2 regions of the Streptomyces lienomycini genome follow, and region 2 is predicted to be linked to the other one. Evidence: predicted binding sites of a transcription regulator. Region 2 holds the regulator's gene; the other holds the start of a gene.

Region 1 (11,708 bases), 1.1 Mb from region 2:
GGCCACCGAGGGGACCTACTACACCAACCCCTACTTCGCCCAGCAGTACAACGGCTCCTACAACGTCGGCATGATCCGCGGCTCGTACCACTTCGCCACCCCGGACACGACGAGCGGCGCCACCCAGGCCAACTACTTCGTCGACCACGGCGGCGGCTGGTCCAAGGACGGGAAGACGCTGCCGGGCGCGCTCGACATCGAGTGGAACCCGTACGGGGCCACCTGCTACGGCAAGACGCAGAGCCAGATGGTCACCTGGGTCCGCGACTTCCTGAACACGTACAAGGCCCGCACCGGCCGGGACGCCGTGATCTACACGGCGACCAGCTGGTGGACCCAGTGCACCGGCAACTACGGCGGCTTCGCCGCGAACAACCCGCTGTGGGTGGCCCGGTACGCCTCGACGGTGGGCACGCTGCCGGCCGGCTGGGGCTACTACACGATGTGGCAGTACACGTCGTCCGGTCCGACGGTGGGCGACCACAACAAGTTCAACGGCGCGCTGGACCGCGTCCAGGCGCTCGCCAACGGCTGACCGGCGCCACGGGCTGACGGGCGCCAGCGGCTGACCGGCGCCAACGGCACGGGCGAAGGCCCGGGAACCCTCACGGGACCCGGGCCTTCACCTCATCCGGTGCGCGTCCGTCACGCCGCGACCGGAACCTCCGACTCCGCACCGTTGGTCGCCGGTGCGAGCGCCAGTTCCAGCACCTGGCGGACGTCGGTGACGGCGTGGACGTCGAGCTTGTCCAGCACCTGCGCCGGGACGTCGTCCAGGTCGGGCTCGTTGCGCTTGGGGATGATCACCGTGGTGATCCCCGCCCGGTGCGCGGCGAGCAGCTTCTGCTTGACCCCGCCGATCGGCAGCACCCGCCCGGTCAGCGAGACCTCGCCGGTCATCGCCACGTCGGTGCGGACCAGCCGGCCGGAGAGCAGCGAGGCGAGGGCCGTGGTCATGGTGACGCCGGCGCTCGGGCCGTCCTTGGGGACCGCGCCCGCCGGGAAGTGGATGTGCGCTCCCCGGTCCTTGAGGTCGCCCACCGGCAGTTCCAGCTCGGCGCCGTGGCTGCGCAGGAAGCTCAGCGCGATCTGCGCCGACTCCTTCATCACGTCGCCCAGCTGACCGGTCAGGGTCAGCCCCGCCGCGCCCGTCTCCGGGTCGGCCAGCGACGCCTCGACGTACAGGACGTCGCCGCCCGCGCCGGTGACCGCGAGGCCGGTGGCCACGCCCGGCACCGAGGTGCGCCGCTCCGCCGGGTCCTGCGCGGACTCGGGCACGTGGTGCGGCCGTCCGATCAGAGCGCGCAGGTCGCCGTCGGTGACGGTGAACGGCAGCTTCCGTTCGCCCAGCTCGTGCTGGGCCGCCACCTTGCGCAGCAGCCGGGCGATCGACCGCTCCAGGGTGCGTACGCCCGCCTCGCGGGTGTACTCGCCGGCCAGCCTGCGCAGGGCGCCCTCGTCGACGGTGACCTCGTCGGCGTCCAGTCCGGCCCGCTCCAGCTGGCGCGGGAGCAGGTGGTCACGGGCGATGACGACCTTCTCGTCCTCGGTGTAGCCGTCGAGGCGGACCAGCTCCATGCGGTCGAGCAGGGCCTCCGGGATCGCCTCCAGGACGTTGGCGGTGGCCAGGAAGACCACGTCGGAGAGGTCCAGCTCGACCTCCAGGTAGTGGTCCCGGAAGGTGTGGTTCTGCGCCGGATCGAGGACTTCGAGGAGGGCGGCGGCCGGGTCGCCCCGGAAGTCCGAGCCCACCTTGTCGATCTCGTCGAGCAGGACGACCGGGTTCATGGACCCCGCCTCCTTGATCGCCCGCACGATCCGGCCGGGCAGCGCCCCGACGTACGTGCGCCGGTGGCCGCGGATCTCGGCCTCGTCGCGGACGCCGCCGAGGGCGACGCGGACGAACTTGCGGCCCATCGCGTGGGCGACGGACTCGCCGAGCGAGGTCTTGCCGACGCCGGGCGGGCCCACCAGGGCCAGTACGGCACCGCCGCGCCGGCCGCCGACCACGCCGAGGCCCCGGTCGCCGCGCCGCTTGCGCACGGCCAGGTACTCGGTGATGCGCTCCTTCACGTCCTCCAGGCCCGCGTGCTCGGCGTCGAGCACCGCCTGGGCGCCCCGGATGTCGTAGGCGTCCTCGGTGCGCTCGCTCCACGGCATCTCCAGGACCGTGTCGAGCCAGGTGCGGATCCAGGAGCCCTCCGGCGACTGGTCGGAGGAGCGCTCCAGCTTGTCGACCTCCTTGAGCGCGGCCTCGCGGACCTTCTCCGGCAGGTCGGCGGCCTCGACGCGGGCCCGGTAGTCGTCGGACTCCTCGCCGTCCTGCTCGCCGTTGATCTCGCGCAGCTCCTTGCGTACGGCTTCGAGCTGGCGGCGCAGCAGGAACTCCCGCTGCTGCTTGTCGACGCCCTCCTGGACGTCCTTGGCGATGGTCTCGGCGACGTCCTGCTCGGCGAGGTGGTCGCGCAGCTGCTGGGTGGCGAGCCTGAGACGGGCCACCGGGTCGGTGGTCTCCAGCAGCTCGACCTTCTGCTCGGTGGTGAGGAAGGGCGAGTAACCGGAGTTGTCGGCGAGCGCGGACACGTCGTCGATGGCCTGGACCCGGTCGACGACCTGCCAGGCGCCGCGCTTGCGCAGCCAGGCGGTGGCGAGCGCCTTGTACTCCGTCACCAGCTCGGCCACCTGGCCGGGCAGCGGATCGGGGACGGTCTCGTCGACCCGGGTGCCCTCGACCCAGAGCGCGGCGCCCGGACCGGTGGTGCCGGCGCCGATGCGCACCCGGCCCCGGCCGCGGATCAGGGCGCCCGGGTCGCCGTCGGCCAGCCGGCCGACCTGCTCGACCGTGCCGAGGACGCCGGTGGCGGCGTGGGTGCCGTCGATGCGCGGGACGAGGAGGACGCGGGGCTTGCCGGGCTCGGACCTGGCGGCGGCCTGGGCGGCCTCCACCGCGGCCCGTACCTCGGCGTCGCTCAGGTCCAGGGGGACGACCATGCCGGGCAGGACCACTTCGTCGTCGAGCGGCAGCACGGGCAGGGTGAGCGGTGTGAAGGCGGCGGACTCAGCAGCCATGATCTCCCCTTCGGCAGTCAAGTTGAGTTACATCGACTCAATGAAAGGGAGCCTCTGATTGTTCCCCACCAGCTGTTCGCTCTGAGCGATCAAGCGCGGGGCCGCGCCTCGGCACCTCGCGGGCAAGCGGCGGCCCTCCTGTGCACAGCGCCCCCGGACCGACCGGCATTCCTGCGCGGGGCGGGTGCCAGGATGGGCCGATGTCCCTCACTTCCCACCCCTTGGCCGACATCCCCGAGGTGCTGGACCGCCGCGACGGTCCGTACGGCGAGGTGGTCCTGCGCCGGCACGGGACGTTGCTGCAGATCATCGCGAACGGCTGCTTCCTGATGGACACCTCCGACGGACGCTCCGAACGCCGCCTGGTCGACGCGGCGGCCGACGCGCTGTCCACGGCCGGCGGGCGGACCGCGCCGCGCCTGCTCATCGGCGGACTCGGCGTCGGCTTCTCCCTCGTCCACGCGGCCGCGGACCCCCGCTGGGGCCGGATCGCGGTCGTCGAACGCGAGGGCGCGATCATCGACTGGCACCGCGACGGGCCGCTGGCCCCGCTCTCCGCCGAGGCCCTCGCCGACCCCCGCACGGAGATCGTCGAGGCGGACCTGGTCGCGTACGTCAATGAGACATCCGACACGTACGACGCCCTGTGCCTCGACATCGACAACGGCCCCGGCTGGACCGTCACCGAGGGCAACGACGGGCTCTACGCGCCGTCCGGACTGGCGGGCTGCGCGCGGCTGTTGAGGCCCGGCGGGGTGCTTGCCGTATGGTCCGCGCAGCCCTCTCCGGAATTCGAAGAAACCTTGCGTAATGCCGGATTCCAACAGGTGCGTACCGAAGAGATCCCCGTTGCCCGGGGCGTTCCGGACGTCGTGCACATCGGCGTCGGGCCTGGATAGCAAAGGCGCGGTGACTCCCCGTACGCTGCTGCCCTGACGCGGATCATTCAAGCGTCGAGCGCAGTCATGGGATCACCCCACGGATTCCGGAAAGCACACCTCAGGGGCGGGCGATGGAGCAGACACAGACCTCCCACAACAACACGGCCACCCAGGGCGCGCAGCGTCGGGTGCTGGTGGTCGAGGACGATCAGACGATCGTGGACGCCATCGCCACCCGCCTGCGCGCCGAAGGGTTCCTGGTGCAAACGGCGGGGGACGGTCCGTCCGCCGTCGACACGGCCGAGGCCTGGCAGCCCGACCTGCTGATCCTCGACATCATGCTGCCGGGCTTCGACGGTCTGGAGGTCTGCCGGCGCGTGCAGGCCCAGCGGCCGGTGCCGGTGATGATGCTCACCGCGCGCGACGACGAGACGGACATGCTGGTCGGTCTCGGCGTCGGCGCCGACGACTACATGACCAAGCCGTTCTCGATGCGCGAGCTGGCCGCGCGCGTGCACGTGCTGCTGCGGCGGGTGGAGCGGGCCGTGGTGGCCGCCTCGACGCCGCGCAGCGGCATCCTGCGCCTGGGTGAGCTGGAGATCGACCACGCGCAGCGCCGGGTGCGGGTGCGCAGCGAGGACGTCCACCTCACGCCCACCGAGTTCGACCTGCTGGTCTGCCTGGCGAACACCCCGCGCGCGGTGCTCTCCCGTGAGCAGCTGCTCGCCGAGGTGTGGGACTGGGCGGACGCCTCGGGCACCCGCACCGTCGACAGCCACATCAAGGCGCTGCGCCGCAAGATCGGCGCCGAGCGCATCCGCACCGTGCACGGCGTGGGCTACGCCCTGGAGACGCCGACGCCATGAGCCGAGGACGGGAGGCCGCACGGAGGAGCCCCGGCCCTCGGAACACCGGGGATCCCTGGGGCGGCGTACGCCCGTTCTCGATCAAGACCAAGCTGGGCGCGCTGGTCGTCACGTCGGTGCTGATCACCACCGGCCTGTCGGTGATAGCGGTGCACACCAAGACGGAGCTGCGCTTCATCACGGTGTTCTCCATGATCGCCACGTTGCTGATCACCCAGTTCGTGGCGCACTCGCTGACCGCGCCGCTGGACGAGATGAACGCCGTCGCCCGGTCCATCTCGCACGGCGACTACACGCGCCGGGTGCGGGAGAACCGCCGCGACGAGCTGGGCGACCTGGCCGTCACCATCAACCGCATGGCCGACGACCTGGAGGCGCAGGACCTCCAGCGCAAGGAGCTGGTGGCGAACGTCTCGCACGAGCTGCGCACCCCGATCGCGGGCCTGCGCGCGGTGCTGGAGAACATCGTCGACGGCGTCACCGAGGCCGACCCGGAGACCATGCGCACGGCGCTCGGGCAGACCGAGCGGCTCGGCCGGCTGGTGGAGACGCTCCTCGACCTCTCCCGCCTGGACAACGGCGTCATACCGCTGCGCAAGCGGCGCTTCGAGGTGTGGCCGTATCTGTCGGGCGTGCTGAAGGAGGCCAACATGGTCGCCTCGGCACGCGCGGGCATCGCCTCCGGCTCCGGCAGCCACACCCGCACCGACGTGCACCTGGCCCTGGACGTCTTCCCGCCCGAGCTGACCGCGCACGCCGACCCCGAGCGCATCCACCAGGTCGTCTCCAACCTCATCGACAACGCCGTCAAGCACAGCCCGCCGCACGGCCGCGTGACGGTCCGGGCGCGGCGCGGGGAGCTGCCCGAGTCCCTGGAGCTGGAGGTTCTCGACGAGGGCCCCGGCATTCCGCGCTCGGAGTGGCGACGGGTGTTCGAGCGGTTCAACCGGGGTTCGGTGTCGCGGCCGCACGGTCCCGGCAGCGACGGCGGCACCGGTCTCGGCCTCGCGATCGCACGCTGGGCGGTGGATCTGCACGGCGGCCGGATCGGGGTGGCCGAATCCGAGCGGGGCTGCCGGATTCTCATCACTCTTCCGGGCCTTCCGTCTACGACCGGTTGACGTAGGGTTCGAAGCGGAGCACCAAGATCCACTGCATCCGCGCTGGCGGACACGTGTGATCAGGCACGAACCCGCGCCGTCGAGGCGCCGGGTCGCGGTCTCCCGATCCCTCACGCAGCAGAACCTCGCTTGTTTCCCGCCATTTCCAGCGCCGAAACGCGGTCCGCGATGTGACTTGCGCGACGTTGAACGGGCCCGGCCTGACCTTCGGGGCCCGGTAGGCGTAGCCTTGATTCCCGCTGTCCACCATCCTTGTGAAGCGGAAGAGGGCGGTTCTCGCCGTGTCGCCACAGTCCCCCAGTAACTCGAGCATCTCGACCGACACCGACCAAGCGGGCACCGCGGGAAAGAACCCCGCGGCCGCGTTCGGTGCCAATGAGTGGCTCGTCGACGAGATCTATCAGCAGTACCTCCAGGACCCGAACTCCGTGGACCGAGCCTGGTGGGACTTCTTCGCCGACTACAAGCCAGGCGCACCCGCGGCCCAGGCCGCCGGTGCCACGGCCACGGACTCCGGCAGCACGCCGCAGGCCGCCCCCGCCCCGCAGGCGCAGGCTGCCGCCCCGGCCCAGCCGCAGGCCGCCGCCCCGGCGTCCGCCCCCGCCAAGCCGGCCGCGCAGCCCGCCGCCGCCCCGGCGGCTCCGGCCGCCCCGGCCGCGAAGCCCGCCGCCGCGCCGGCCAAGCCGGCCGCCAAGCCGCAGGCGAAGGCCGCCGCGCCCGCCAAGGACGCCGCCGCGCCCGAGGGCCCCGAGCTGGTGACCCTGCGCGGCCCGGCCGCCGCGGTCGCGAAGAACATGAACGCCTCGCTGGAGCTGCCCACGGCCACGTCCGTGCGCGCGGTCCCGGTGAAGCTGCTGTTCGACAACCGCATCGTCATCAACAACCACCTCAAGCGCGCCCGGGGCGGGAAGATCTCCTTCACGCACCTGATCGGCTACGCGATGGTGCAGGCCATCAAGGCCATGCCGGCGATGAACCACTCCTTCGGTGAGAAGGACGGCAAGCCGACCCTGGTCAAGCCGGCCCACATCAACCTCGGCCTCGCCATCGACCTGGTCAAGCCCAACGGCGACCGCCAGCTGGTCGTCGCGGCGATCAAGAAGGCCGAGACGCTGAACTTCTTCGAGTTCTGGCAGGCCTACGAGGACATCGTCCGTCGCGCCCGCGACAACAAGCTGACGATGGACGACTTCACCGGCGTCACGGTCTCCCTGACCAACCCCGGCGGCCTCGGCACCGTCCACTCCGTGCCGCGCCTGATGCCCGGCCAGTCGGTCATCCTGGGCGTCGGCTCCATGGACTACCCGGCGGAGTTCCAGGGCACCAGCCAGGACACCCTGAACAAGCTCGGCATCTCGAAGGTCATGACGCTCACGTCGACCTACGACCACCGGGTCATCCAGGGCGCCGCCTCCGGCGAGTTCCTGCGCCAGGTCGCCAACCTGCTCCTGGGCGAGAGCGGCTTCTACGACGAGATCTTCAAGGCGCTGCGCATCCCCTACGAGCCGGTCCGCTGGCTCAAGGACATCGACGCCTCGCACGACGACGACGTCACCAAGGCCGCCCGCGTCTTCGAGCTGATCCACTCCTACCGGGTCCGCGGCCACGTCATGGCCGACACCGACCCGCTGGAGTACCAGCAGCGCAAGCACCCCGACCTGGACATCACCGAGCACGGGCTCACCCTGTGGGACCTGGAGCGCGAGTTCGCGGTCGGCGGCTTCGCCGGCAAGTCCCTGATGAAGCTGCGCGACATCCTCGGCGTGCTGCGCGACTCGTACTGCCGCACCACCGGCGTCGAGTTCATGCACATCCAGGACCCCAAGCAGCGCAAGTGGATCCAGGACCGCATCGAGCGCTCGCACACCAAGCCGGAGCGCGAGGAGCAGCTGCGCATCCTGCGCCGGCTGAACGCGGCGGAGGCCTTCGAGACCTTCCTGCAGACCAAGTACGTCGGCCAGAAGCGGTTCTCCCTGGAGGGCGGCGAGTCCGTCATCCCGCTGCTGGACGCGGTCATCGACTCGGCGGCCGAGTCCCGCCTGGACGAGGTCGTCATCGGCATGGCCCACCGCGGCCGGCTGAACGTGCTCGCCAACGTCGTCGGCAAGTCGTACGCGCAGATCTTCCGCGAGTTCGAGGGCAACCTCGACCCGAAGTCGATGCACGGCTCCGGCGACGTGAAGTACCACCTGGGCGCCGAGGGCACCTTCACCGGCCTGGACGGCGAGCAGATCAACGTCTCGCTGGTCGCCAACCCCTCGCACCTGGAGGCGGTCGACCCGGTCCTGGAGGGTGTCTCCCGCGCCAAGCAGGACATCATCAACAAGGGCGGCACGGACTTCACCGTCCTGCCCGTGGCGATCCACGGCGACGCGGCCTTCGCGGGCCAGGGCGTGGTGGCCGAGACCCTGAACATGTCGCAGCTGCGCGGCTACCGCACCGGCGGCACGGTCCACGTGGTCATCAACAACCAGGTCGGCTTCACCGCCGCCCCGGAGTCCTCGCGCTCCTCCATGTACGCCACCGACGTGGCCCGCATGATCGAGGCCCCGATCTTCCACGTGAACGGCGACGACCCGGAGGCCTGCGTCCGCGTGGCGCGGCTGGCCTTCGAGTTCCGCCAGGCGTTCAACAAGGACGTCGTGATCGACCTCCTGTGCTACCGCCGCCGCGGCCACAACGAGACCGACAACCCGGCCTTCACCCAGCCGCTGATGTACGACCTGATCGACAAGAAGCGCTCGGTGCGCAAGCTGTACACCGAGTCCCTCATCGGTCGCGGCGACATCACCCTGGAAGAGGCCGAGCAGGCGCTGCAGGACTACCAGGGCCAGCTGGAGAAGGTCTTCACCGAGGTCCGCGAGGCCGTCTCGCAGCCGACCGCCGCCGAACCCTCGGACCCGCAGGCCGAGTTCCCGGTGTCCGTGAACACCGCGATCACCGCGGAGACCGTCAAGCGGATCGCCGAGTCCCAGGTCAACATCCCCGACCACATCACCGTGCACCCGCGTCTGCTGCCGCAGCTGCAGCGCCGTGCGGCCATGGTCGAGGACGGCACGATCGACTGGGGCATGGGCGAGACCCTCGCCGTCGGCTCCCTCCTGCTGGACGGCGTGCCGGTCCGCCTGACGGGCCAGGACTCGCAGCGCGGCACCTTCGGCCAGCGCCACGCGGTCGTCATCGACCGTGAGACGGGCGACGAGTTCACGCCGCTGCTGTACCTGTCCGAGGACCAGTCCCGGTACAACGTCTACAACTCCCTGCTCTCCGAGTACGCGGTGATGGGCTTCGAGTACGGCTACTCGCTGGCCCGCCCGGACGCGCTGGTGATGTGGGAGGCGCAGTTCGGCGACTTCGTCAACGGCGCCCAGACGGTCCTGGACGAGTTCATCTCGTCGGCCGAGCAGAAGTGGAACCAGACCTCGGGCGTCACGCTGCTGCTGCCGCACGGCTACGAGGGCCAGGGCCCGGACCACTCCTCGGCCCGTCCGGAGCGGTTCCTGCAGCTGTGCGCGCAGAACAACATGACGGTCGCGATGCCGACCCTGCCGTCGAACTACTTCCACCTCCTGCGGTGGCAGGTGCACAACCCGCACCACAAGCCGCTGGTGGTCTTCACCCCGAAGTCGATGCTGCGCCTGAAGGCCGCGGCGTCGAAGGCGGAGGAGTTCACGACGGGCCAGTTCCGTCCGGTCATCGGCGACGAGTCGGTCGACGCGGCGGCGGTCAAGAAGGTCGTCTTCTGCGCCGGCAAGGTCTACTACGACCTCGACGCCGAGCGGAAGAAGCGCGGTCTGACGGACACGGCCATCATCCGCATCGAGCGCCTGTACCCGCTGCCGGGTGCCGAGCTCCAGGCGGAGATCGCCAAGTACCCGAACGCCGAGAAGTACCTGTGGGCCCAGGAGGAGCCGGCGAACCAGGGTGCCTGGCCGTTCATCGCGCTCAACCTGATCGACCACCTGGACCTGGCGGTCGGCGCGGACGTCCCGCACGGCGAGCGCCTGCGCCGCATCTCGCGCCCGCACGGCTCGTCCCCGGCCGTCGGTTCCGCCAAGCGGCACCAGGCCGAGCAGGAGCAGCTGGTGCGTGAGGTGTTCGAGGCCTGAGGCCTCGCGTGGAACAGGCCTGACGGCGTCGGCATGACACCGTCGGCCTGACCGCACAGGTTCGGCACGAGGGGCCGGTCCCGGGAACGGGGTCGGCCCTTCGGCGTCCGGCGGGCAGCGCCCGGATCGTCCGGGCCGGCCCCGGACGCCGGCCGCCCGGCCTCGACGCGGCCCCTGCCCGGTCCGGCCGCACGGACTACCCGGTCCGGCCGCACGGACTACCCTGGACGGGTACTACGGCCGTGGGCCCGTCCCACCCGCATCAGGAGCATGAGTTGTACTTCACCGACCGAGGCATCGAGGAACTGGAGAAGCGGCGCGGCGAGGAGGAGGTCACCTTCGAGTGGCTCGCCGAGCAGCTGCGGACCTTCGTCGACCTGAACCCCGACTTCGAAGTTCCGGTGGAGCGACTGGCGACGTGGCTGGCGCGACTGGACGACGACGAGGACGAGGACGAGTAGGCACGCGGTACGGGGTTCCCGCGGTGCCCGGGCCGCGTTCCGGGCGGCCTGCGTAACCCGTCAGGAGCGCCTGGAGAGACCGTAGGCCGTGCCGAGCGCGCCGTGCGCGACGAGCAGCGCACCCGCCGCGGTCCAGCCGGCGCTTCGACGCCGCAGGCCCCAGGCGGTGAGCGGCAGGCCCACCGCCATCTGGACCAGGGCCAGGGCACGGGCTCCGGGGCCGCCCACCCAGGGCATCCAGGCGGCCAGGCGGCTCTCGTCGGCGGTCGGGCGGCGTTCCGCGGCCTCGGTCCGGCGGGCACCGGGCAGGGCGCGGGCGAGGGTGCCGAGGCGGTCCGCGTCCTCACCGGGTTCGAGCCCCGCGGGCAGCGAGATCCCGGCACGCGTCAGCACCGCGAGCAGTCCGCGCAGCCGGGCCCGGGCACCGGCCCCGGGGCTGTGGTCGTGATCCTGACCTGCGTCCGGGTCCGGGCGGGTCAGCCGGTCCAGCGCCTGGAGGTCGAGTACGGGATCCAGGCCGAGCCGGGCGGCGAAGGTACGCATCGCCTCGTCCTCGCCGACCGGGGTGCCGTCCGCGAGCCAGACGTAGCCGACCGGGCGGCGGAACCCGGACCCGAGGGTGTAGCCGGCCCGGTCGGCGTCCCACCACAGGGCGAGTACGGGCCACGGGGCGCCGACGGCGAGCGCCGCGGCCCAGCCGCCGACCACACGGTCGACCGGTTCGCCGCCCGTGCGCCAGGGGCCGCCCTCCGGGACGAGCGCGCTCCACTCCTCGCCCGCGCGGACCAGTTGCATGCGTTCGCCCAGCAGCGGGGCGACGACGGCGACGGAGTCCGGCTCGGCGCGGCAGAGCAGCAGGGCGCCCGCAGCGGGCGCGGGCGCCGGCACGGACTCTTCCGTCGACATATCCACAACCTAGGGCAGTTCGTCCCGCCCGGTCGATCGTTGATCACCAGAACGGGTGTCTTGACTTTCCACCCCCGCGATATATCGTGAATCACGGAGGACGCGATATGGCGCGTTCGGTCGAGGAGGTCGTCACCATGCCCGAGTGGTCCGTCGCGGAACCCAGGAAACTCACCTTCGACGAGCCCGTGAGCGTGCTCCAGGTACGCATCGTCGGGGGAACTGTGAACGTGGTGGGCACGGACGAAGGTTCCGCCCGCCTGGAGGTGTCCGAGATCGACGGACCGCCTCTGGT
Region 2 (11,708 bases):
ACGGCGGCGTCCCGTCCCGCTGCTCGGCGGTGCGGCCGTCGTCCTCGCCACCGGGCTGGTCGCGTGGGCCGGGGAGTGGTCCGGCGCGGTGCCGCTCGGTGCGGGCGCCGGCCCGCTGCTCGTCGCCGCGACCGCCGTCGGCGCGCTCGGTCTCGCCACCGACGTCTGGCGGCTGCGGCGGCGGTGGCTCCTGGCCGGTACGGCCGCCGCGGCGGCCTGCGTGGTGCCGTACGCGGAGACCGGGCCGGTGGCCGGCGCGCTCGCCGTGGGCTGGATCGCGCTGGTCACCGCCGCCTTCCGGGGGCTCGACCACGCCGACGGGGTGGCCGGCACGGTGGGCGTCGTGACCGCCTTCGGGGTCGGTGCCTGTGCCGCGGCGGAGCTGATGGACGGGCCGGCGGTGCTGCTGCTGGCGCTGGCGGCCGCGCTCACCGGGTTCCTGCTGCACAACTGGCATCCCGCGCGGATCGCGCTCGGCGCGTGCGGGGCGCTCTTCACGGGGTTCCTGCTCGCCGGGGCCGCAGTGTTCGCCCGGGCGGGGCGGGAACCCGGCGCCGACGCGGGAGTGCTGTTCGCGCTGACCGCGGTGCCGGTCGCCGACGCCGTCCTCGTCCTCCTCTCGCGCCGACTGGCCGGACGGCCCCTGACGCGCGGCGGTCCCGACCATCTCGCGCACCGGCTGCGGCGGCTCGGACTCACCCCCCAGGGCGCCGTGGTGGTCCTCGGCGGTGCCGCGCTGTGCGCGGTGCTCGTGGGCGTCCTCGCGCACACCGGCCGGGTGGGCGGACCGGCGGTGCTGTGGGTGGCGGGCGGCGCGGCCGCGGGGTGCTGGGGCTGTCGCGGGTACGGGTGTACGGGCGGCGGGGGCGGGGTGCGGTCGCCCGGGGCACCACGGCCGCCGGCGGCGGGACGGTCACCGGGGAGGGATGGTCACCGGGGGCCGGACGGTCACCGGCGGCCGGGCGGTCACCGGCGGCGGGACGGCCACCGGGTGTCGGGCGGTCACCGGCGGCGGGGCGGTCACCGGGTGTCGGGCGGTCACCGGGTGTCGGGCGGTCACCGGCGGCGGGGCGGTCACCGGGTGTCGGGCGGTCACCGGCGGCGGGGCGGTCACCGGGTGTCGGGCGGTCACCGGCGGCGGGACGGTCACCGGTGGCCGGACGGCCGCCAAAGCCGCGGCGGTCGCCAAAGCCGCGGCGGTCCCGGTCCCCGGCGCCGTCCCGTTCCGCGGCGCCGGGGAGGAGTCGCAGGGCCCTCGCGGGGCAACCGGAGTCCCGGGCGACGCGTCCTTCCGGGGAACGATTTTTCCGGTTCGTCAGGCCGGTAGCGCCGAGAACGCCCAGGTCAGGGCGCCGTTGCGCGTAAGGAACGGATAAGAGTTGAGCCCGCCCGACTCACCTCTGTTGACCCATCGCCGGGCGTCATGCACACTTGAGCCTGTTCCACTCAAGTCAGCTGGAGGTTATTCACCATGGCACGTGCGGTCGGCATCGACCTGGGCACGACTAACTCCGTCGTCAGCGTTCTGGAGGGCGGCGAGCCCACCGTCATCACCAACGCCGAGGGCGCCAGGACCACGCCGTCCGTCGTCGCCTTCGCCAAGAACGGCGAGGTGCTCGTCGGCGAGGTGGCCAAGCGCCAGGCGGTCACGAACGTCGACAGGACCATCCGCTCGGTCAAGCGCCACATGGGCACCGACTGGAAGGTCAACCTCGACGGCAAGGACTTCAACCCGCAGCAGATCAGCGCCTTCGTGCTGCAGAAGCTGAAGCGGGACGCCGAGTCCTACCTGGGCGAGAAGGTGACCGACGCGGTCATCACCGTCCCGGCGTACTTCAACGACGCCGAGCGCCAGGCCACCAAGGAGGCCGGTGAGATCGCGGGCCTCAACGTCCTGCGCATCGTCAACGAGCCGACCGCCGCCGCGCTGGCGTACGGCCTGGACAAGGACGAGCAGGTCATCCTGGTCTTCGACCTCGGTGGCGGCACGTTCGACGTCTCGCTGCTGGAGATCGGCGACGGCGTCGTCGAGGTGAAGGCCACCAACGGTGACAACAACCTCGGTGGTGACGACTGGGACCAGCGCGTCGTCGACTACCTGGTCAAGCAGTTCCAGTCCGGCCACGGCGTGGACCTCGGCAAGGACAAGATGGCCCTCCAGCGCCTGCGCGAGGCCGCCGAGAAGGCCAAGATCGAGCTGTCCTCGTCCACCGAGACCTCGATCAACCTGCCGTACATCACGGCGTCCGCCGAGGGCCCGCTGCACCTGGACGAGAAGCTCACCCGCGCCCAGTTCCAGCAGCTGACCTCCGACCTGCTGGAGCGCTGCAAGACGCCGTTCCACAACGTCATCAAGGACGCTGGCATCCAGCTGTCCGAGATCGACCACGTCGTTCTCGTCGGCGGCTCGACCCGTATGCCCGCCGTCGCCGAGCTCGTCAAGGAGCTGACCGGCGGCAAGGACGCCAACAAGGGCGTCAACCCGGACGAGGTCGTCGCCATCGGCGCCGCCCTGCAGGCCGGTGTCCTCAAGGGCGAGGTCAAGGACGTCCTGCTCCTCGACGTCACCCCGCTGTCCCTCGGCATCGAGACCAAGGGCGGCATCATGACCAAGCTGATCGAGCGGAACACGACGATCCCGACGAAGCGTTCGGAGATCTTCACCACCGCCGAGGACAACCAGCCCTCCGTGCAGATCCAGGTCTACCAGGGCGAGCGCGAGATCGCGGCGTACAACAAGAAGCTCGGGATGTTCGAGCTGACCGGTCTGCCGCCGGCGCCCCGCGGCGTCCCGCAGATCGAGGTCGCCTTCGACATCGACGCCAACGGCATCATGCACGTGACCGCGAAGGACCTGGGCACGGGCAAGGAGCAGAAGATGACCGTCACCGGCGGCTCCTCGCTGCCGAAGGACGAGGTCGACCGGATGCGCCAGGAGGCCGAGAAGTACGCGGAGGAGGACCACGCCCGCCGCGAGGCCGCCGAGTCCCGCAACCAGGGCGAGCAGCTCGTCTACCAGACGGAGAAGTTCCTCAAGGACAACGAGGACAAGGTCCCCGGCGAGGTGAAGACCGAGGTCGAGTCCGCCGTCGCCGAGCTGAAGGAGAAGCTCAAGGGCGAGGACTCCGCCGAGATCCGCACCGCCACCGAGAAGGTCGCCGCCGTCTCGCAGAAGCTGGGCCAGGCCATGTACGCCGACGCCCAGGGCGCGCAGGCCGCCGGCGGCGAGGCCCCGGGCGCCGGCACGGGTGCCGCCTCCGGTGACAAGGCCGACGACGACGTCGTCGACGCCGAGATCGTGGACGACGAGCGCAAGGACGGTGCCGCGTGACGGAGGAGACCCCGGGCTTCGAGGAGAAGCCCGACGTCCCCTCCGGCGCCACTCCTGACGACGCCGAGCCGCAGGCCGCCTCCGAAGAGGGGGCGGCCCCGGCCGGGGACGCGAGCGAGAACACGGCCCTGGTGGCCCAGCTGGACCAGGTGCGCACGGCGCTCGGCGAGCGCACGGCGGACCTCCAGCGGCTCCAGGCCGAATACCAGAACTACCGCCGCCGGGTCGAGCGGGACCGCGTCGCGGTCAAGGAGGTCGCCGTCGCGAACCTCCTGTCCGAGCTGCTTCCCGTGCTCGACGACATCGGTCGCGCCCGGGACCACGGTGAACTGGTCGGCGGCTTCAAGTCCGTCGCGGATTCGCTGGAGGCGGTCATCGCCAAGATGGGCCTCCAGCAGTTCGGCAAGGAGGGCGAGCCCTTCGACCCGACGATCCACGAGGCCCTGATGCACTCCTACGCACCGGACGTCACCGAGACGACCTGCGTGGCGATCCTGCAGCCCGGGTACCGCATCGGCGAACGCACCATCCGCCCCGCGCGGGTGGCGGTGGCCGAGCCGCAGCCGGGCGCGCAGACCGTCAAGCCGGCCGAGGAGAGCAGCACCGAGGCACCCGCCGACTCCGCGGACAACAAGGAGAGCGGTGGCCCGGAGGAGGGCTGACGCCATCACGGGACACGGGAAGGAGGGACGTCGGGGATGAGCACCAAGGACTTCATCGAGAAGGACTACTACAAGGTCCTCGGCGTCCCCAAGGACGCCACCGAGGCCGAGATCAAGAAGGCGTACCGGAAGCTCGCCCGCGAGAACCACCCGGACGCCAACAAGGGGAACGTCAGGGCGGAGGAGCGCTTCAAGGAGATCTCCGAGGCCAACGACATCCTCGGTGACCCCAAGAAGCGCAAGGAGTACGACGAGGCCCGCTCCCTCTTCGGCAACGGCGGATTCCGCCCGGGGCCGGGCGCGGGCGGCGGCGGCACCTTCAACTTCGACCTGGGCGACCTCTTCGGAGGCGGCGCCCAGGGCGGCGGGGGAGGGCAGGGTGGCGCAGGCGGCTTCGGCGGCGGGCTCGGCGACGTCTTCGGGGGCCTGTTCAACCGCACCGGCGGTGGCCCGGGCACCGGCACGCGTACGCAGCCGCGGCGCGGGCAGGACATCGAGTCCGAGGTCACCCTGAGCTTCACCGAGGCCATCGAGGGCGCGACCGTGCCGCTCAGGATGTCCTCGCAGGCGCCCTGCAAGGCCTGTTCCGGCACCGGCGACAAGAACGGCACGCCGCGCGTGTGCCCGACCTGCGTCGGCACCGGCCAGGTCGCCCGGGGCTCGGGCGGCGGCTTCTCGCTGACCGACCCGTGCCCGGACTGCAAGGGCCGCGGTCTGATCGCCGAGGACCCCTGCGACGTCTGCAAGGGCTCCGGACGCGCCAAGTCCTCGCGGACGATGCAGGTCCGCATCCCCGCCGGGGTGTCGGACGGGCAGCGCATCCGGCTGCGCGGCAAGGGCACACCGGGCGAGCGGGGCGGCCCGGCGGGCGACCTGTACGTGGTCGTCCACGTCAAGGACCACCCCGTCTTCGGCCGCAGGGGCGACAACCTCACCGTCACCGTCCCCGTCACCTACGCCGAGGCGGCCCTCGGCGGCGAGGTGCGGGTCCCCACCCTGGGCGGTCCGCCCGTCACCCTGAAGCTGCCCCCGGGCACCCCCAACGGGCGCACCATGCGGGCCAGGGGCAAGGGCGCGGTCCGCAAGGACGGCACCCGCGGCGACCTTCTGGTCACCGTGGAGGTGAGTGTTCCGAAGGACCTGACGGGGAAGGCTCGTGACGCGCTGGAGGCGTATCGCGAGGCGACCGCGGACGAGGATCCGCGGGCGGAGTTGTTCCAGGCCGCGAAGGGAGCTTGACGGGAATGGACGGTCGTCGACGCAACCCGTATGAACTGACCGAGGACACCCCGGTCTACGTCATCTCGGTGGCGGCCCAGCTCTCCGGCCTGCACCCGCAGACCCTGCGCCAGTACGACCGCCTCGGCCTGGTCTCCCCCGACCGCACGGCGGGCCGCGGCCGCCGCTACTCGGCCCGCGACATCGACCTGCTCCGACAGGTGCAGCAGTTGTCGCAGGACGAGGGCATCAACCTGGCCGGAATCAAGCGCATCATCGAACTGGAGAACCAGGTCGCCGCGCTCCAGGCCAGGGCGGCCGAGCTGGCCGACGCCCTCGACGGCGCGGCGACGGCGATGCGTCAACGGGAGGCGGCGGTGCACGCGTCGTACCGCCGTGACCTGGTCCCCTACCAAGAGGTACAGCAGACCAGCGCCCTGGTGGTCTGGCGGCCCAAGCGGCACGGCCAGGCCTCGGACTGACAGGCGGCACAAGGGAAAACGGCATCGCAGGCCCCGGAGGACGAACGCGTCCTCCGGGGCTTGTTCACAACGGTGCTGTCTCATTGGTCTAGTACTTCTTGACGATTTGGTGAAGACAGCGTTGGCTTCGTTCACCTGGGTCACCTGGGTCACCAACAACACCCGTGTGTCGGAAGGTAAGCGCAGTGAGCAGCCGTGCCCGTCGTACCGCCATATCCGTGGCCGCGTCCCTGATGACCTTCTCGCTGGCCTCCTGCGGTGTGCTGGGCGCGTCGGAGAGCAGCGACGAGGCGAGTCCCACCAAGGGCAACGACATCACGGTCGGCCTGCTGCTCCCGGAGAAGGAGAACACGCGCTACGAGCAGTTCGACTACCCCTTCTTCAAGGCGAAGATCGGCGACCTCACGCGCGACGAGGGCGACGTCAAGTACGCCAACGCCGAGGCCAGCGCCGCCAAGCAGGCCCAGCAGATGCAGCAGATGGTCGACGACAAGGTCGACGTGATCGTGCTGGACGCCGTCGACGCGCACGCCATCGCGGACGGCGTGCAGAAGGCGAAGGACGCCGGCATCCCCGTCATCGCCTACGACCGGCTGGCCGAGGGCCCGATCGACGCCTACATCTCCTTCGACAACGAGCTGGTCGGCGAGGTCCAGGGCCGCTCCCTGGTCGAGGCGCTGGGCGACAAGTCGTCCGGCTCCGACAAGATCGTCATGATGAACGGCTCGTCCACCGACCCGAACGCCAAGCAGTTCAAGGCGGGCGCGCTGTCGGAGCTGAACGGCAAGGTGACGATCGCCCAGTCCTTCGACACCAAGGACTGGAAGCCGGAGAACGCCGAGGCGAACATGACCGAGGCGATCGAGAAGATCGGCAAGAAGAACATCGCGGGCGTCTACTCCGCCAACGACGGCATGGCGGGCGGCGTCATCAAGGCCCTGGAGGACGCGGGCGTCACCGACCTGCCGCCGATCACCGGCCAGGACGCGGAACTCGCCGCGGTGCAGCGGATCGTGACCGGCGAGCAGTACATGAGCGTGTACAAGTCCTACCCGCAGGAGGCCGAGAACGCCGCGGAGATGGCCGTGGCCCGGGTCCAGGGCCGGGACATCCAGTTCGACGCGCTGGCCCGCGACAAGGTCGACAGCCCCACCCAGAAGGGCATCCCGGCCCAGCTGGTCCCCGTCGTCGCCCTCACCCAGAGCAACATCGAGGAGACGGTCGTCGCGGAGGGCTTCTTCAAGGTCACCGACATCTGCACCGCCAAGTACGCGGAGGCGTGCGCGAAGATCGGGCTGAAGTAGCCCGGCACGGGCCCTGGTCGGACCGCCCGGGCATTCCGGTCGCAACCGGCGTATTCAGCCGCCCGCCCCGGGTCGAGCCGTGTTGCGGAGCCGGTCCCGGCCGCGCATAGTTGCGCTCCGGAAGAGCCGGAACCGGGGGTGGGATGGGCGATGGCCGGGCACGTGGCTCAGGAGCACCCGCACGGGGCCGACCGGCTGTGCGCGGCCGGGGACCGCGTGTACTCCCGGGCCGTACGCCGCGGCCGGGTGCCGCGCCAGGACGCCGAGCCGGTGCCCTGCCTCCTGGAACTGGCCCTGCTGCACCCCGACCCGGACGACATGGACTGGCTGGTGCCGACCTCCCCGCAGGAGGTCATGACGCGGCTGCTGCGCGGCGTCCACGACGAGGTCAGCGCCAGCCAGCGGCGGGTGGGGTCCGCGGTGGAGGCCTTCGAGCGGTACGCGGGCCTCGGCCGGCTGCTCCGGACCCCGGCCGGCACGGAGAGCACGGCGATCCGGGTCCTCGACGGGCTCTCCCGCATCCAGGCCGCGATGGACGAGGCGACGCAGGCCTGCACGACGGAGGTCCTCACCGTCCAGCCCGGCGGCATCAGGCGCGAGGCGGAGCTGTCCGAGGGGCTGCACCGGGCGCTGGCGCTGCGCGGGCGCGGGGTGCGGATGCGGGACCTGTACACGCACGTGGCCCGGCACGGGCAGGGCCTGCTCAACTACCTGGAGCTGATGGGCGACGCGGTGGAGGCCCGGACGCTGGACGAGGTCATCGACCGGCTCATCCTCTTCGACCGCACGGTCGCCTTCGTCCCCGCCAACACCGACCGCACGATGGCCCTGGAACTGCGCCACCCCGCGCTGGTCGGCTACCTCGGCACGGTCTTCGAACGCCTGTGGCGCCTGGCGATCCCCCTGACGGCCCCGCTCCCCGCCACCGGCATCGAGGGCATCTCGCTTCGCGAGCAGTCCATCGCCGCGCTCCTCGCGGAGGGCCACCAGGACGCGGTGATCGCGGAGCGGCTGGGCATCAGCGTCCGCACGGCCCGCGCGCACATCGCCCGCCTCTCGGAGACCCTGGGCGCGGCCAGCCGTACCCAGTTGGGGGTGCGCATCGCCCAGGCGGGCCTGGACGGCTCCCCGCGCACCGGGCCGGCCTCCGTCATCCTTCCCGGTCGAGAATCCCCGACCGCCCGATGAGGAACCCGAGCTGAGCCCGGCTCTCGCTGCCGAGGGTGGCGGCGAGTTTGGCGATGTGGACGCGTGCGGTGCGGACGTTCATGCCGAGGCGGTCGGCGATGTCGGTGTCGGTGTGCCCTTCGGTGAGGAGGGCCGCTATGGCGCGTTGGCGCGGGGTGATGCCGTCGAGGGTGGGCTGGTGGACGGCGCGCGGGTGCATCGGGGTGGCGAGGTGCCAGAGGCGGTCGAAGGTGTTGACGAAGTAGGCGATGAGGGCGGGGTGGCGGACTTCGAGGGCCATGGTGCGGTCGGCCTTGGCCGGTATGTAGGCGACCGAGTGGTCCACGACGATGAGGCGTTCGGTGACCTCGTCGAGGGTGCGGGCCTCCACGTCGCCGCGCAGCAGCTCGTAGCGGGCGAGCACGGTGGGGGCGTGGCGCAGCGTGTGCTGGTAGAGGGTCCGGATGCGGCCGCCGCGGTCCAGGAGCGCCTGGTCGCGTGCCAACGCCGCCTCGTGGACGCGGGGGTGCGGACCGATGTGCGTGCTGTGGGGCTGGATCGTCAGTACCTGGTCGGTGGCCACGGCCATGACCTCGCCTATGGTCCGGTCGATGCGCTCCTTGCCGCTGAGCAGCCTGAGCGTGGCGGCCTCCCCGCCGGTCGACTGCGACGCGGTGCGCAGGAGCGGTGCGAAGGTCTCGGTCAGCCGCTCCTCCCGGCGGCGCTCGTCGGCGATGCGCTCCTGGGACGTACGCAGCAACCGGTGCAGTGCGACGGCCGGCGGTACGGGCCCGAGCCGGTCCGGGGCGTCGAGGGAGGGCTGCAGGAGCCCGAAGTCGAGCAGGCAGGGCGTCGCGGTGGCCTCCGCCACCGTGATCTGTCCTTCGTCCAACGCGCGTTGGTACAGCAGCGTTCCCGCGGGGCACAGTTCGTCGGGACCGTGCTCGGTGTGCGGCGCGCGCGCCTCTGCCGTCATGCGGGGGCCTCCGGTCGGCGTATCAGTCGTCCTGCTCCAGGATCCCGGACTGGGCTATGAGATAGCCCAGTTGGGCGCGGCTGCCGCTGCCGAGGGCCTGAGCCAGCTTGGCTATGTGCGCCCGGCAGGTTCGCACGTTCATGCCCAGGCGGCGGGCGATGGCCTCGTCCACGTGTCCTTCGACGAGCAGTTTGGCGATCGAGTGCTGGATCTCCGTGATCCCGTCGGGCGCGGTCTCGTAGGGGGCGCCGGTGCTCAGCGGCACCGCGCGGGACCACATGAACTCGAAGACCTTGATCAGGTACCGGACGAGGCCGGGGTGGCGGAGTTCCAGAGCCACCTGACGGTCGTCGCGGGTGGGAATGAAGGCGACGGACTCGTCGCAGATGATGAGGCGTTCCACCAGTTCGTCGATCGTCCGGTACTCGACCTTGCCGTCGGAGAACTGGGACACGTACCCCAGGGTCTCCGGGCTGTACCGGGCGGTGTGCTGGTAGAGGGTCCTGATCCGTACTCCGCGGTCGAGCAGCGGCCGGTCGCGCTCCAGCCCCTGGAGCAGCGTGTGTTCGAGGCGACGGCTGCTCGGCTGGACGGTGAGCATCTCCGACCGGCACTCGGACGTGGCCAGATCGAGCGCGCCGTTGATGCGGTCGAGTCCCTCGAGGACCGAGATCGAGTGCGTGTTCGTGGTGGCGTGTGCGCCGAGGGTGAGGAAGGGTTCGAAGGCGTCGGCCAGTTCGATCGACATGCGCCGGCGTTCGGCGATCTCCCGCTCGATCGAGTTGAGCCGCTGGGCCAGGGCCACCGACGGCGGCACGGGACGCAGCCAGTTCGCGTCGTCCGGATCAGGGTGCAGGAGGGCGAACTCGGTCAGGCATGGTACGGCTTCGGCGTCCTGCCGTGCCACACGTCCGATGCGCAGAGCTGCCGAATAGAGGCGACTGCCCTCCTCGCACAGTTCGGACATCGCATGGGGATGTGGCGCTTTAGTCCGATTCGTTGTCAAATCTACACCCCCCAGGGTCCTGAACATGCAGGAACATGATGCACTGATTGTGTGGCCATGACGTGCCCATATGAGCCATCGTCTTGTTCGACGGGGGAAGAGGGGACCTTCAAGTGAGGACGAAGCCGATTATGCGCAACACATTGCTTCGCTCGGTGCTTGCTGCCGCCTTCTCCGCCGTCCTGGCCGTCGGTGCGCTGACTGGTCTGTCCGGCGAGAAGGAGACGAAGGCGGACAGCACCTGGGGAATGGCTGCCACCACGGTCGCCTCGACCGTGTCCAGTGCGGCACCCACTCCCCTCGGTGCAGACGACAGCACTTGGGGCTGACTGATGACGACTCCACCCGACGACCGCTCCTTCCGTCGAGAAATGGCCACCGCCTACCGCTCTGGCTGGCACTTCATCGACCTGATCACCGCGATTCCGCACGCCGGTGACTCCCTGATGGTGACCGTCTTCGGCGAGCCGGTCGTCGTCACGCTGGACGAGGACGGCGACGTGCGGGCGTACCGGTGTCTGCGGCGGCCTCGGGGGGCGCCGCAGCCCGTGCGGTGTGCCATCCGGTACGGAATGATCTTTGTGAACCTGGACCAGCGGGACCACCGGCTCGAACAGCCGGAGATCCCCGAAGTGAGGACCATCTCGGCCACCCCCCGCAGTGCCTGACGCGATTCCCCCGTCGCAACAGATCGCTCAGGTGCTTCCCCCCGGCAGCGGCGTCACCGTGACCTGAACACGGTGACGCCGCTGTCGCATGTGCGGACATCCCGCGACACCGGCCGGTTCCGCGACTGGCCGAAAAGGTACTCGTGCGGGCACGGTCCGGCTCCCGCCCCTCGCCCCGACGCCTCCCGGCGGAGACGTGCGACCTCTCCCGGCAGAACATGCGACTTCTCCCTTGAGTGGAACCGACTCAACTTTGTGTACGCTGGACGAGTCAGCGCTACGAGTCAGCACTACGCGAGGAGGAGAGCCAGCACGTGGACGCCGAGCTGACCAACCGGAGCCGGGACGCGATCAACGCGGCCAGCAACCGGGCCGTGACCGAGGGGAACGCCGACCTCACCCCCGCCCACCTGCTGCTGGCTCTGCTCCAGGGGCAAGATAACGAGAACATCACCGACCTGCTCGCCGCCGTCGAGGCCGACCTCGCCGCCGTGCGCACCGGCGCCGAGCGCATCGTGGCCGGGCAGCCCAGCGTGACGGGGTCCACCGTCGCGCCGCCGCAACCCAGCCGTGAGATGCTCGCCGTGGTCGCCGACGCCCAGGCACGCGCCAAGGACCTCGGGGACGAGTACCTCTCCACCGAGCACCTGCTCCTCGGCATCGCCGCGAAGGGCGGCGCGGCCGGTGAGGTACTGGAGGGGCAGGGAGCCAGTGCGAAGAAGCTGCAGGAGGCCTTCCGCAAGGCGAGGGGAGGGCGCCGGGTGACCACGCCCGACCCCGAGGGCCAGTACAAGGCCCTGGAGAAGTTCGGTACCGACCTCACCGCCGCCGCGCGGGACGGGAAGCTCGACCCCGTCATCGGGCGCGACCAGGAGATCCGGCGGGTGGTCCAGG

Evidence for each region. The regulator HspR, encoded in region 2, represses chaperone genes until heat shock. The targets are predictions, from matches to a motif close to TTGAGNNNNNNNNNCTCAA.
Region 1: a site for HspR is predicted at 3,092-3,110, ahead of lon (endopeptidase La). Genes of this name have one in related genera too.

What each region holds. Positions count from the first base shown of each region.
Region 1 covers NZ_CP116257.1:1,333,787-1,345,494, reverse strand. Annotated here, with positions in the region: gene BJ961_RS06385 (lysozyme) at 1-535, shown strand, start outside; gene lon (endopeptidase La) at 646-3,069, opposite strand; gene BJ961_RS06375 (spermidine synthase family protein) at 3,270-3,968, shown strand; gene BJ961_RS06370 (response regulator transcription factor) at 4,082-4,816, shown strand; gene BJ961_RS06365 (sensor histidine kinase) at 4,813-5,937, shown strand; gene BJ961_RS06360 (multifunctional oxoglutarate decarboxylase/oxoglutarate dehydrogenase thiamine pyrophosphate-binding subunit/dihydrolipoyllysine-residue succinyltransferase subunit) at 6,219-10,046, shown strand; gene BJ961_RS06355 (DUF6104 family protein) at 10,322-10,507, shown strand; gene BJ961_RS06350 (hypothetical protein) at 10,568-11,413, opposite strand; gene BJ961_RS06345 (DUF4097 family beta strand repeat-containing protein) at 11,551-11,708, shown strand, end outside.
Region 2 covers NZ_CP116257.1:212,976-224,683, forward strand. Annotated here, with positions in the region: gene BJ961_RS01040 (MraY family glycosyltransferase) at 1-1,327, shown strand, start outside; gene dnaK (molecular chaperone DnaK) at 1,472-3,331, shown strand; gene grpE (nucleotide exchange factor GrpE) at 3,328-3,993, shown strand; gene dnaJ (molecular chaperone DnaJ) at 4,030-5,232, shown strand; gene BJ961_RS01060 (heat shock protein transcriptional repressor HspR) at 5,238-5,693, shown strand; gene BJ961_RS01065 (sugar ABC transporter substrate-binding protein) at 5,879-6,997, shown strand; gene BJ961_RS01070 (helix-turn-helix transcriptional regulator) at 7,148-8,185, shown strand; gene BJ961_RS01075 (helix-turn-helix transcriptional regulator) at 8,148-9,140, opposite strand; gene BJ961_RS01080 (helix-turn-helix domain-containing protein) at 9,163-10,107, opposite strand; gene BJ961_RS01085 (Rieske (2Fe-2S) protein) at 10,479-10,814, shown strand; gene clpB (ATP-dependent chaperone ClpB) at 11,129-11,708, shown strand, end outside.